DNA from 2 places in the Thermanaerothrix solaris genome. Region 2 is predicted to be linked to the other one. Evidence: predicted binding sites of a transcription regulator. Region 2 holds the regulator's gene; the other holds the start of a gene.
What was found. The regulator LexA, encoded in region 2, represses DNA repair genes until DNA is damaged. The targets are predictions, from matches to a motif close to ACNGAACANNTGTTCNGT.
Positions count from the first base shown of each region.

Region 1: a site for LexA is predicted at 1,619-1,636, ahead of recA (recombinase RecA). Genes of this name have one in related genera too.

Region 1 covers NZ_JAUHMF010000001.1:276,425-280,793, forward strand. The annotation lists gene QYE77_RS01320 (NBR1-Ig-like domain-containing protein) at 1-412, opposite strand, end outside; gene recA (recombinase RecA) at 441-1,484, opposite strand; tRNA gene QYE77_RS01330 (tRNA-Pro) at 1,717-1,791, shown strand; gene QYE77_RS01335 (GNAT family N-acetyltransferase) at 1,964-2,380, opposite strand; gene QYE77_RS01340 (protein-tyrosine phosphatase family protein) at 2,395-2,928, opposite strand; gene QYE77_RS01345 (flippase activity-associated protein Agl23) at 3,045-4,369, shown strand, end outside.
Region 2 covers NZ_JAUHMF010000001.1:1,517,042-1,521,410, forward strand. The annotation lists gene QYE77_RS06970 (M42 family metallopeptidase) at 1-341, shown strand, start outside; gene QYE77_RS06975 (extracellular solute-binding protein) at 377-1,669, shown strand; gene QYE77_RS06980 (hypothetical protein) at 1,679-2,035, shown strand; gene lexA (transcriptional repressor LexA) at 2,044-2,757, opposite strand; gene lysS (lysine--tRNA ligase) at 2,909-4,369, opposite strand, start outside.

The sequences.
Region 1 (4,369 bases), 1.2 Mb from region 2:
TCCGCAATACGGCACGGCCACCACTGCGGGCGGGAAAAAGCGGTTGTTCAGAAGCGTTCGCGCCTAGAAGGGAGCCAGCAATTAGACGCAAATGGTAGCGGTGATCCCAATCACAGGTCCCGCTATTGATGACTTCCCATCTTTTATCAATGATGGCATTGGCTGGGACTTGTGATCCATCAGGGATGGTAAGATCGCTGATAAATGAGAGATTGTTTTCGCATTGACTTGTTGGTGTTGGCTCGATAGCGGGATTGTTCAATTGGGCTGGATTGGTCGGAATGATGGGCGGAATGAATGGGGTTGAGAGAGAATAATCAACGACGGAACGTTGCGGTGCAAGGTTTTTGCAACCTGTTAGAATCCCGCCCAGGAGGGCTAACAACAGGTAGAGCCGGTGGAGGTTGGGCATCGAAACCGTCTCGGATGACTGTTAGTGTTCACAATTCCTCAAGGTCAGCTTCCTCGGCCCCGCCTGCCAAAGATAGTGGAATCTCACCGCTCAGAGCCCGTTGACGGATGGCGATCTCGATCTCTTGGCATAATTCGCTATTTTGGCGTAAGAATTCTTTGGCGTTCTCACGTCCTTGACCGATGCGCATGTCGCCGTAGGAATAAAAGGCACCGCGTTTCTGGATAATGCCGTATTCAGTAGCCAAATCAAGAATATCACCAAACTTGGAGATACCCTCGTTGTACATGATGTCGAACTCGGCGGTTCGGAAAGGTGGCGCCACTTTGTTTTTAACGACACGAGCGCGGACACGGTTGCCGATTACCTCGGCGCCAACTTTAATGGATTGGATGCGGCGGATATCTAAGCGCACTGACGCATAGAATTTCAGGGCTAACCCTCCAGGAGTGGTTTCAGGATTGCCGAACATAACGCCGATTTTTTGGCGCAACTGATTGGTAAACACCACCGCCGTTTTTGTTTGGTTAATGGCGCCAGAAAGTTTACGCAGTGCCTGGGACATAAGGCGGGCTTGCATTCCCATGGTCGCATCGCCCATATCCCCTTCAATTTCGGAGCGGGGAACCAAAGCGGCTACTGAGTCAATGACGACCAGGTCTACTGCACCGGAGCGCACCAGTGTTTCAGCAATTTCCAATGCCTGCTCGCCAGTATCGGGCTGTGAAATGAGCAGATCCTCAATATTGACACCCACCCGTGCGGCATAACTGGGATCTAGCGCATGTTCCATGTCAATGTAAGCCGCTGTGCCGCCCATACGTTGGGTTTCGGCGACCAGATGCAGGCATAAGGTCGTCTTTCCCGAGGCTTCAGGGCCAAAGATTTCAGTGATCCGCCCGCGTGGGATTCCTCCCACACCCAATGCGATATCAAGTGACAGGGAGCCCGTTGGGATGACTTCCACGGTTAAGTGCTGGGCTTCACCCATGCGCATAATAGCGCCGTCTCCATAGCGCTTAATAATCTCGCTCAATGCCTTATCCAAAACGGCACGTTTAGCCTCGTCCATACCCGGATTGGAGTCAGAGTGACTGGGAAGGGGCTGAGCGGGGGGAACAGGTTTGCGCGGCATATCAATATATCTCCTCTCACAATGGATGGAATAATTATAAGCGTACTCGCCTAAACAGGGTTGCTTACATTATAGCACTTATGTTCGATTAGTGGTGAATCTATTTACCCAAAAACGAGGGAAAAAGGTTGCGGTTTAGAGTATTTGCGGTATAATCATAATCAATCCACGGGGCGTGGCTCAGCCCGGCTAGAGCGCTGCGTTCGGGTCGCAGAGGTCCCCGGTTCAAATCCGGGCGCCCCGACTGAAAAGGTATGAACCAATATGACGTAGCCCCTGCTTGAATCACCCGGCAGGGGATTTGTTTTTGGGTGCTTGAGGTGAGGAACCACTAGGTGAATGGGTTGGTTCTCAAACGAGATTAACCTATTCAACCTTTTTGGGGTTGCAATGGAGTGGATTGTTGAATGTCAGGTTTAGAGATTGTAAGACATGATGAGAAGTTCATTGCGGGGATACCAGCCGAGGGATGTCCAGAATGCAATCCCATCAGTGTTGTCCGTATAGACGAAAAGATGGGCTTTCTCGACCCCCATATTTTTTAGGGCATCTAGACAACGGGTTACTAAGGCTGAGCCAATGCCTTGACGGCGATATTCGGGATGGACCGCTACATGATACAAATAAGCGCGCCGTCCATCGAAACCACATAGCAATGTACCTACAACTTTACTTTTGTCTTTCGCAATCCAATTCAGGCCTGGATTGCGTTCTAGAAAATGGGCTAAGGATTGGGGGGTGTCGGTATGACTTAAGCCAACCCCAGGACTCGTTTTCCACAATGCGATAGCTTCTTCGCAATCTTCTGGTTGGAATGGGAGAATGGAGATCATGAGCGTTTTCCTATTTATTCCCCAATTTGCCATGAGAGTATCATCGCCCGTTGCTCATCAGTTTCTGGTGAAGAACGCCACCACTTTGCGGTTTCTCGGCGAAGGATTTGCAAACGTTCGAGGGCTGCAGGTCCGCTAAGGCCATGGCGTACCAGGTAACAGCCCACCACGGTTCCGGTGCGACCAACCCCGCCCCAGCAGTGTACGTATAGCCTTTTTCCGTTTGAGATCACATGGTCTATATGATCAAGAATTGCTCGCATTGTAACTCGGGTAGGTATACCGAGGTCAGGGATTGGATAGCGAGTGTAGCCTACTTCAAAGTTTCTCTTCTTGGCTTCTTGATAAAGCAGATTATGATAAGGCTCGAGCTCACCCTCCCAGGTCAGGTCTATGAATTCCCGAATCCCTATATCCAACAAGGCAATTAGGCGTTGCTGCGCGCGATTGAGATCTAGGTCACCCGGATATTCACCGGCGAGAAACTTATCAGGGATAACCCAATAGGCGTCAGGTAGAAAAGGCGTGAATAGAAAGTGAGTGGTCATCGGGATAGGTGGGATTTAGGAAGTAGATGAGAGTATAATTTCGCTAGTTTGGGCAGCCATATGTAGACCTACTTTGGAATTCTACCTCAAACCTGCAATCTGAGGATCGCACAAAGATGAACGCTCAACCTACTGACAATGTTCACTGGTTAGACCGGCCGGTATGGAAAGCCTTCCCCAAAATCCGTTGGGAGACGCTTCTAATAATTGTAATTCTGGGTTTGGCTCTCTTCACACGTTTTTACCATCTGGGTGACCGGGTGATGAGTCATGATGAGGTTAATCACGTTGTCCCTTCTTGGGAACTCTACATGGGGAGGGGGTATCGGCATGATCCGATTACCCATGGGCCTTTTCAGTTTCATGTCGTTGCTCTTTCCTATTTCTTGTTTGGAGATAATGATTTTACGTCCCGTATACCGGCGGCCCTTTTTAGCGTGGCAACCATTATGACGGTGATATTGGGGTTCCGACGTTATCTCGGACGAAATGGTGCCATCATTGCAGGGGTTCTCTTTCTGATCTCCCCTTATATGCTTTTTTATGGCCGTTACACGCGCAATGAGGCGTTTGTTGCCTTTTGGGGGGGTGTCACCTTACTTGCGGTTTTAAAATACCTGGAAGCCGGGGAAAGACGTTGGCTATACATTTTAACTGTAGTAACTGCGTTACAGTTTGCGACCAAAGAAACAGCCTTTATTTATACCGCCCAATTGCTTCTCTTCTTGGCAATCCTATTCATGTTAAGAAGTGTACGCTTCCCCTGGCCGGAAGCACGCAAACACTTTTTGTTTAATTTGGCTCTAGCCGGGGCTTTGTTTGTCCTCGTTCTGGCAATCGTTTTAGCCGGGTGGAATGCCATTGCGAATCGTTCTGGTGTGCCAGCAGAGGCGGGTGGGGTAAACCCGCTTCAGATCATCGAAGCCGGTTTAGCGGTAGTGGCGGTGGTTTTAGGGGGTATGGCCGGAGTTATTTTGCTGCGCGAGGTGGGATGGGAATTTTTGAAGCAAGAACGAAGCCTGGATATGCTTCTCTTGATCGGTACGTTGATTTTGCCTCAATTGACGGCCTTTCCGGTCAAGATTTTTGGGGTACTTTTAGGGCAAAATTGGAATCCCCTGGATTACTCATCGGTAGGGATTCTGCGTAGTGGCATTGTGTTACTGATTTTAACCTTGGTCGCTTTGAGCATAGGCCTGGTGTGGAAACCGCGGCTTTGGTTAACGAATTTCGTTCTATTTTATGGCATATTTACTGTGCTCTACACCACGGTGTTTACCAATGGATTTGGATTCTTTACAGGAATTGTGGGTTCACTTGGATACTGGTTAGAGCAACAGGGAGTAAATCGGGGTACACAACCGTGGTATTATTACGCCTTTTTGCAAATTCCCATGTATGAATATGTCGCGGCACTGGGAACACTGCTTGCGATTTACTT
Region 2 (4,369 bases):
TCACTGGTGATACTCCCAAGGGGATCAAAATGGCAGTTGCCCTGGGCAAAGGGCCGGCGATTAAGGTGCGCGATAGTGGTATGTTGGCTGACCCACGCATTGTGCGGTGGATGGTCGAAACTGCCGAGAAAGGGAATATCCCCTACCAATTAGAGGTGCTCGACGGCGGCAGTACCGACGCTCGCGCGATTCAATTGGTACGCGCCGGCGTGCCCTCAGGCTGTCTCTCTATCCCCTGCCGCTATATTCACTCTCCCTCCGAGATGGTGGATTACGACGATGTCCAAAACGCGGTAGCATTGTTAGTTGCCTTGCTTTCCAACCCAATTTCCTTGAGTTGAACCTTTTCAGGCAATACATAGAGGTTGGGTGCGCAATGCGGCGCTGGCTGTCCTGGTTGATCATCGGCATGATGGGGTGGGTACTGGCTGCCTGCCAAGAGCTTCCTTGGGCGTTTCTTAATCCGTCCGGTGCCAGTCCTACCCCATCACCACCCGTAGCACCAACTCACACTGAGGCACCCAACCCAACCGCTACGCCAGCAGCCACTGCCCCGGCGGTCATCACGCTGTGGCTTCCACCTCAATTTGATCCTGCCAACGAAACACCTGCAGCGCAACTGCTGCAACAGCGCCTGCTTCAATTTATGAGCGAAAACCCAGGCGTGATCGTCAAAGTGCGTGTGAAAACCAGTAGCGGGCCGGGCGGATTGCTGGATTCGCTAGCCGCTGCCTCCGCCGCTGCCCCCGCCGCCGTGCCCGGCGTCGTGGCTCTCAGCCGCGCTGACCTAGAAAATGCCGCGTTGAAAGGATTAATCTACCCCCTTGATGATGCCTTTCCCCAAGGGTTAGATCAGGATTGGTTGGGTTACGCCCGCAGTCTTGGCACCATCCAGGAGCGCCTTTTTGGATTACCCTTTGCCGGTGACGCTTATGCTCTGGTGTACCGCCCTGCAGCGCTGGGCTCTCCACCCACCTCATGGGAAGATCTGCTTGTTCGCGGACGTGCTATTGCCTTTGCTGGCAACGACGCCCTGACCACCCTGGTGCTTTATCTCGGCGCCGGGGGGAAGGTACAAAACGGCCAAGGCTTACCCACTTTGGAGCAGGAAGCCCTGGTCGAAGTTTTTACGTTGTACGCAGAAGGTGGACGACGTGGGGTATTTCCTAACTGGGTGACGACCCTGCAAAGCGATGGTCAGGTCTGGCAGACGTTTCTCGAACGCCGCGCTGACGGAGCATTAACCTGGAGTTCCAATTACCTCACCGATTTGCCTACCGATGCGGTCATCCATCCCATCCCCGCCCTCAACGGCAACGCCTATACCCTCGCCAACGGCTGGGTATGGGCAATTTCCGATCCTGATCCCCAACGGCGTGTTCTCAGCACCCGCCTGGCGGCTTATTTGAGCACTTCAGAGTTTCTGGCAACCTGGACCCAGGCCGCAGGCTACCTGCCCACGCGGTTAAGTGTCCTCAACGCCTGGAACGATGCCAATCTGCGCGATGCACTCAGCCAGATTATTCTAAGCGCGCACATTTTACCCCCCAATCCGGTCTTGGATAGCCTACGCCCGGTGCTTTCCTTTGCCACCCAACAAGTGCTCAAACAACAAACTGACCCCCTCTCCGCGGCCAGCGCTGCCGTGGAACAACTTCGCCGACCCTAAAACCGGATGATGAACCGTCAAACTTTGCGTTCCTTATATCCCCATCTGCGTTTTGGCAGTTATATCCTCCTCATCCTCGCCTTTCTCATTGGGGCGCAGGCTTGGAAAAGCCCTCAATCATCCTCTTCCCTGACCATTACCCTTACCCCCACACTTGTGGCGACCCCAACACCAGTGGTAATCACGGAAGATCAGGGCGAACCTATCGCCACCCCTCTGCCGGCGGAATTATTAGAAAATGCTACCCAAACGAACGGCATTATCTTGGGAAGCGCCATCCTGGTGCTCATTGTGATCGGAGGCACGTTGAGTGTTATTCTACGCCGCCGAGATGATCGCGATGACCCCCCACCGCCTGAACTTTAAGTTGGGGTTCACTGGCGATATTTGCGAATCACCATCACCACTTTGCCCTGAATGCGAATGGGGCGATTTTCGACTTTGATCGGCTGCATAGTCGGATTGGCCGGGCGCAGGGTGATACTGCGTAACCGACCGTAACGGTCATATTCGGGTTCATAGTATTTCAACGTCGTTTCGTTGGTATCGTCAAACCACACCGCCACCATATCGCCTTTATTGGCATCCTGGGCATATTCAATCAAGACAATATCACGGTCATAGATCAGAGCATCAATCATGGAATCGCCCTGAACTTCCAACGCATAAACGTTTTCGCGTGGCACCCGGGCCGGAAAATCGGTGGTGGCGACGTGAACCATTTCATAATCTTCGGTGATATCCTGGGGTACGGCTGGTAAAGGTGAACCGGCTGCAATGCGCCCAATGAGCGGAAAGGCCAGAAAATCATCCCGCCACGATGGTAAGGAGAGCGTTCGCCGGCCATCCCCTTCCCCGGGTAAGGTCCGTAACACGCGAATTCCGCGCGAAATAGACCTTTCGCGTTGGATGAATTTCAGCGTTTCGAGTTGGTTGAGATAATAATTGACCAGCGAGGTGGAATCCACGCCTATGGCATCGCCGATTTCTCGAATGGAGGGTGAAAAACCATTTTGGCGCTGATATTCCACGATAAATTGCAAAATGCGCTTATGCCGTTCGCTGAGCCCGTTTCTGGGTCTGACCATGGCCCTTCCTCCTTGGGCGCAAATATTGATCGCCTGTTCTACTTTATTTAGCCCTATTATAGAGGAACGAATGTTCTATGTCAAGCACTTTGACATTTTTTAAGATTGGGTGGGGTGGCAATAACACGCCACCCCACCTTCAAACATGTTCTCATTCTTCCTCGCGCTCACGCAGGTGGGGGAAGAGAATCACCTCGCGAATCGAGCGCCGGTCGGTCAAAAGCATGACCAGGCGATCAATCCCCATCCCAAATCCCCCATTCGGGGGCATGCCGTAGGCCATTGCCCGCAGATAATCTTCATCCATGGGATGGCGATCTTCATCCTCGGCTTCGTAGGTGCGGCCCATTTCGAGGAAGCGCTTTTCCTGTTCCAACGGGTCATTTAATTCCGTAAAGGCATTGCAAAGTTCCATGCCCCCCACATACCCCTCAAACCGCTCAACCGTATTGGGATCATCGGGTTTGTTCTTGGCCAAGGGCGAAATATCACGCGGGTAGTCATATACAAAGGTGGGTTGAATCAGATTGGGCTCGACGAAATCACCCAACATACCCTCGATCAACTTGCCGCGAGGTGCGTTGGGTTTCACGGCCAAACCCTTCTGGCGCATGGCATCAGCCAGGCTCTCGGTCGTGGGGTGTTGAGCAATGTCAATCCCCACCGCTTCGATCAACGCCTCACGGAGCGAGATGCGCCGCCAGGGGGGATTGAAATCAATCACATGACCGTTGAAGGTCACCTGACGTGTGCCAAGAACACGATCGCACACATAAGCCAGCATCTCCTCGGCGAGGGTCATCACCTTGAGGTAGTCGGCATAAGCCATGTAAAATTCGAGTTGTGTGAATTCAGGGTTGTGTTTGAAGGAAACCCCTTCGTTGCGAAAGTCACGCCCAATCTCATACACCCGTTCGTACCCCCCGACTAGCAAACGTTTGAGGTAGAGTTCAAACGAGATGCGCAGATACAGTTGCTGTTTAAGTTGATTGTGGTAGGTCACAAAAGGACGCGCCGCCGCTCCACCGTAGATGGGTTGTAAAATCGGGGTCTCGACCTCCAGAAAACCGCGCTGATCCAGAAACTCGCGTAAGGCGCGCACAATAGCCGCGCGTTTGCGGAAAATTTCCCGCACATCAGGGTTGACCGCCAAATCAGCGTAGCGTTGACGGTAACGCAATTCGGGATCGCTCAATGTGGCATGGCGGATGACCTGACCATCCACAACTTCGTCCTTCGCTGCCGGCAAAGGTGAGATGGCCTTTGCCAGCATTCGAAAATGGTGTACGTGGAGCGTGACCTCACCGGTGCGGGTACGGAACATCACCCCACTGGCTTCGATAAAATCCCCCAAATCATAATAATCGGTGAAATGCCGGATCTTTTCCTCGCCCAGTTCATTGACGCGAAAGAAGAGCTGGATTCGCCCCGCGCCATCTTCAATGTGGGCAAAAACCACCTTGCCCATGGGACGGATAGCACGCAGACGCCCGGCCAGTGTCACTTCCACTGGCGCCGGATCGGCTTGCTTCTCCGCCGCCTCGAAGGCCGCAATGGCCTCCTGTGATGAATGGGTGGGATTGGCACGCGTTGGATAGGGCTCAATCCCATT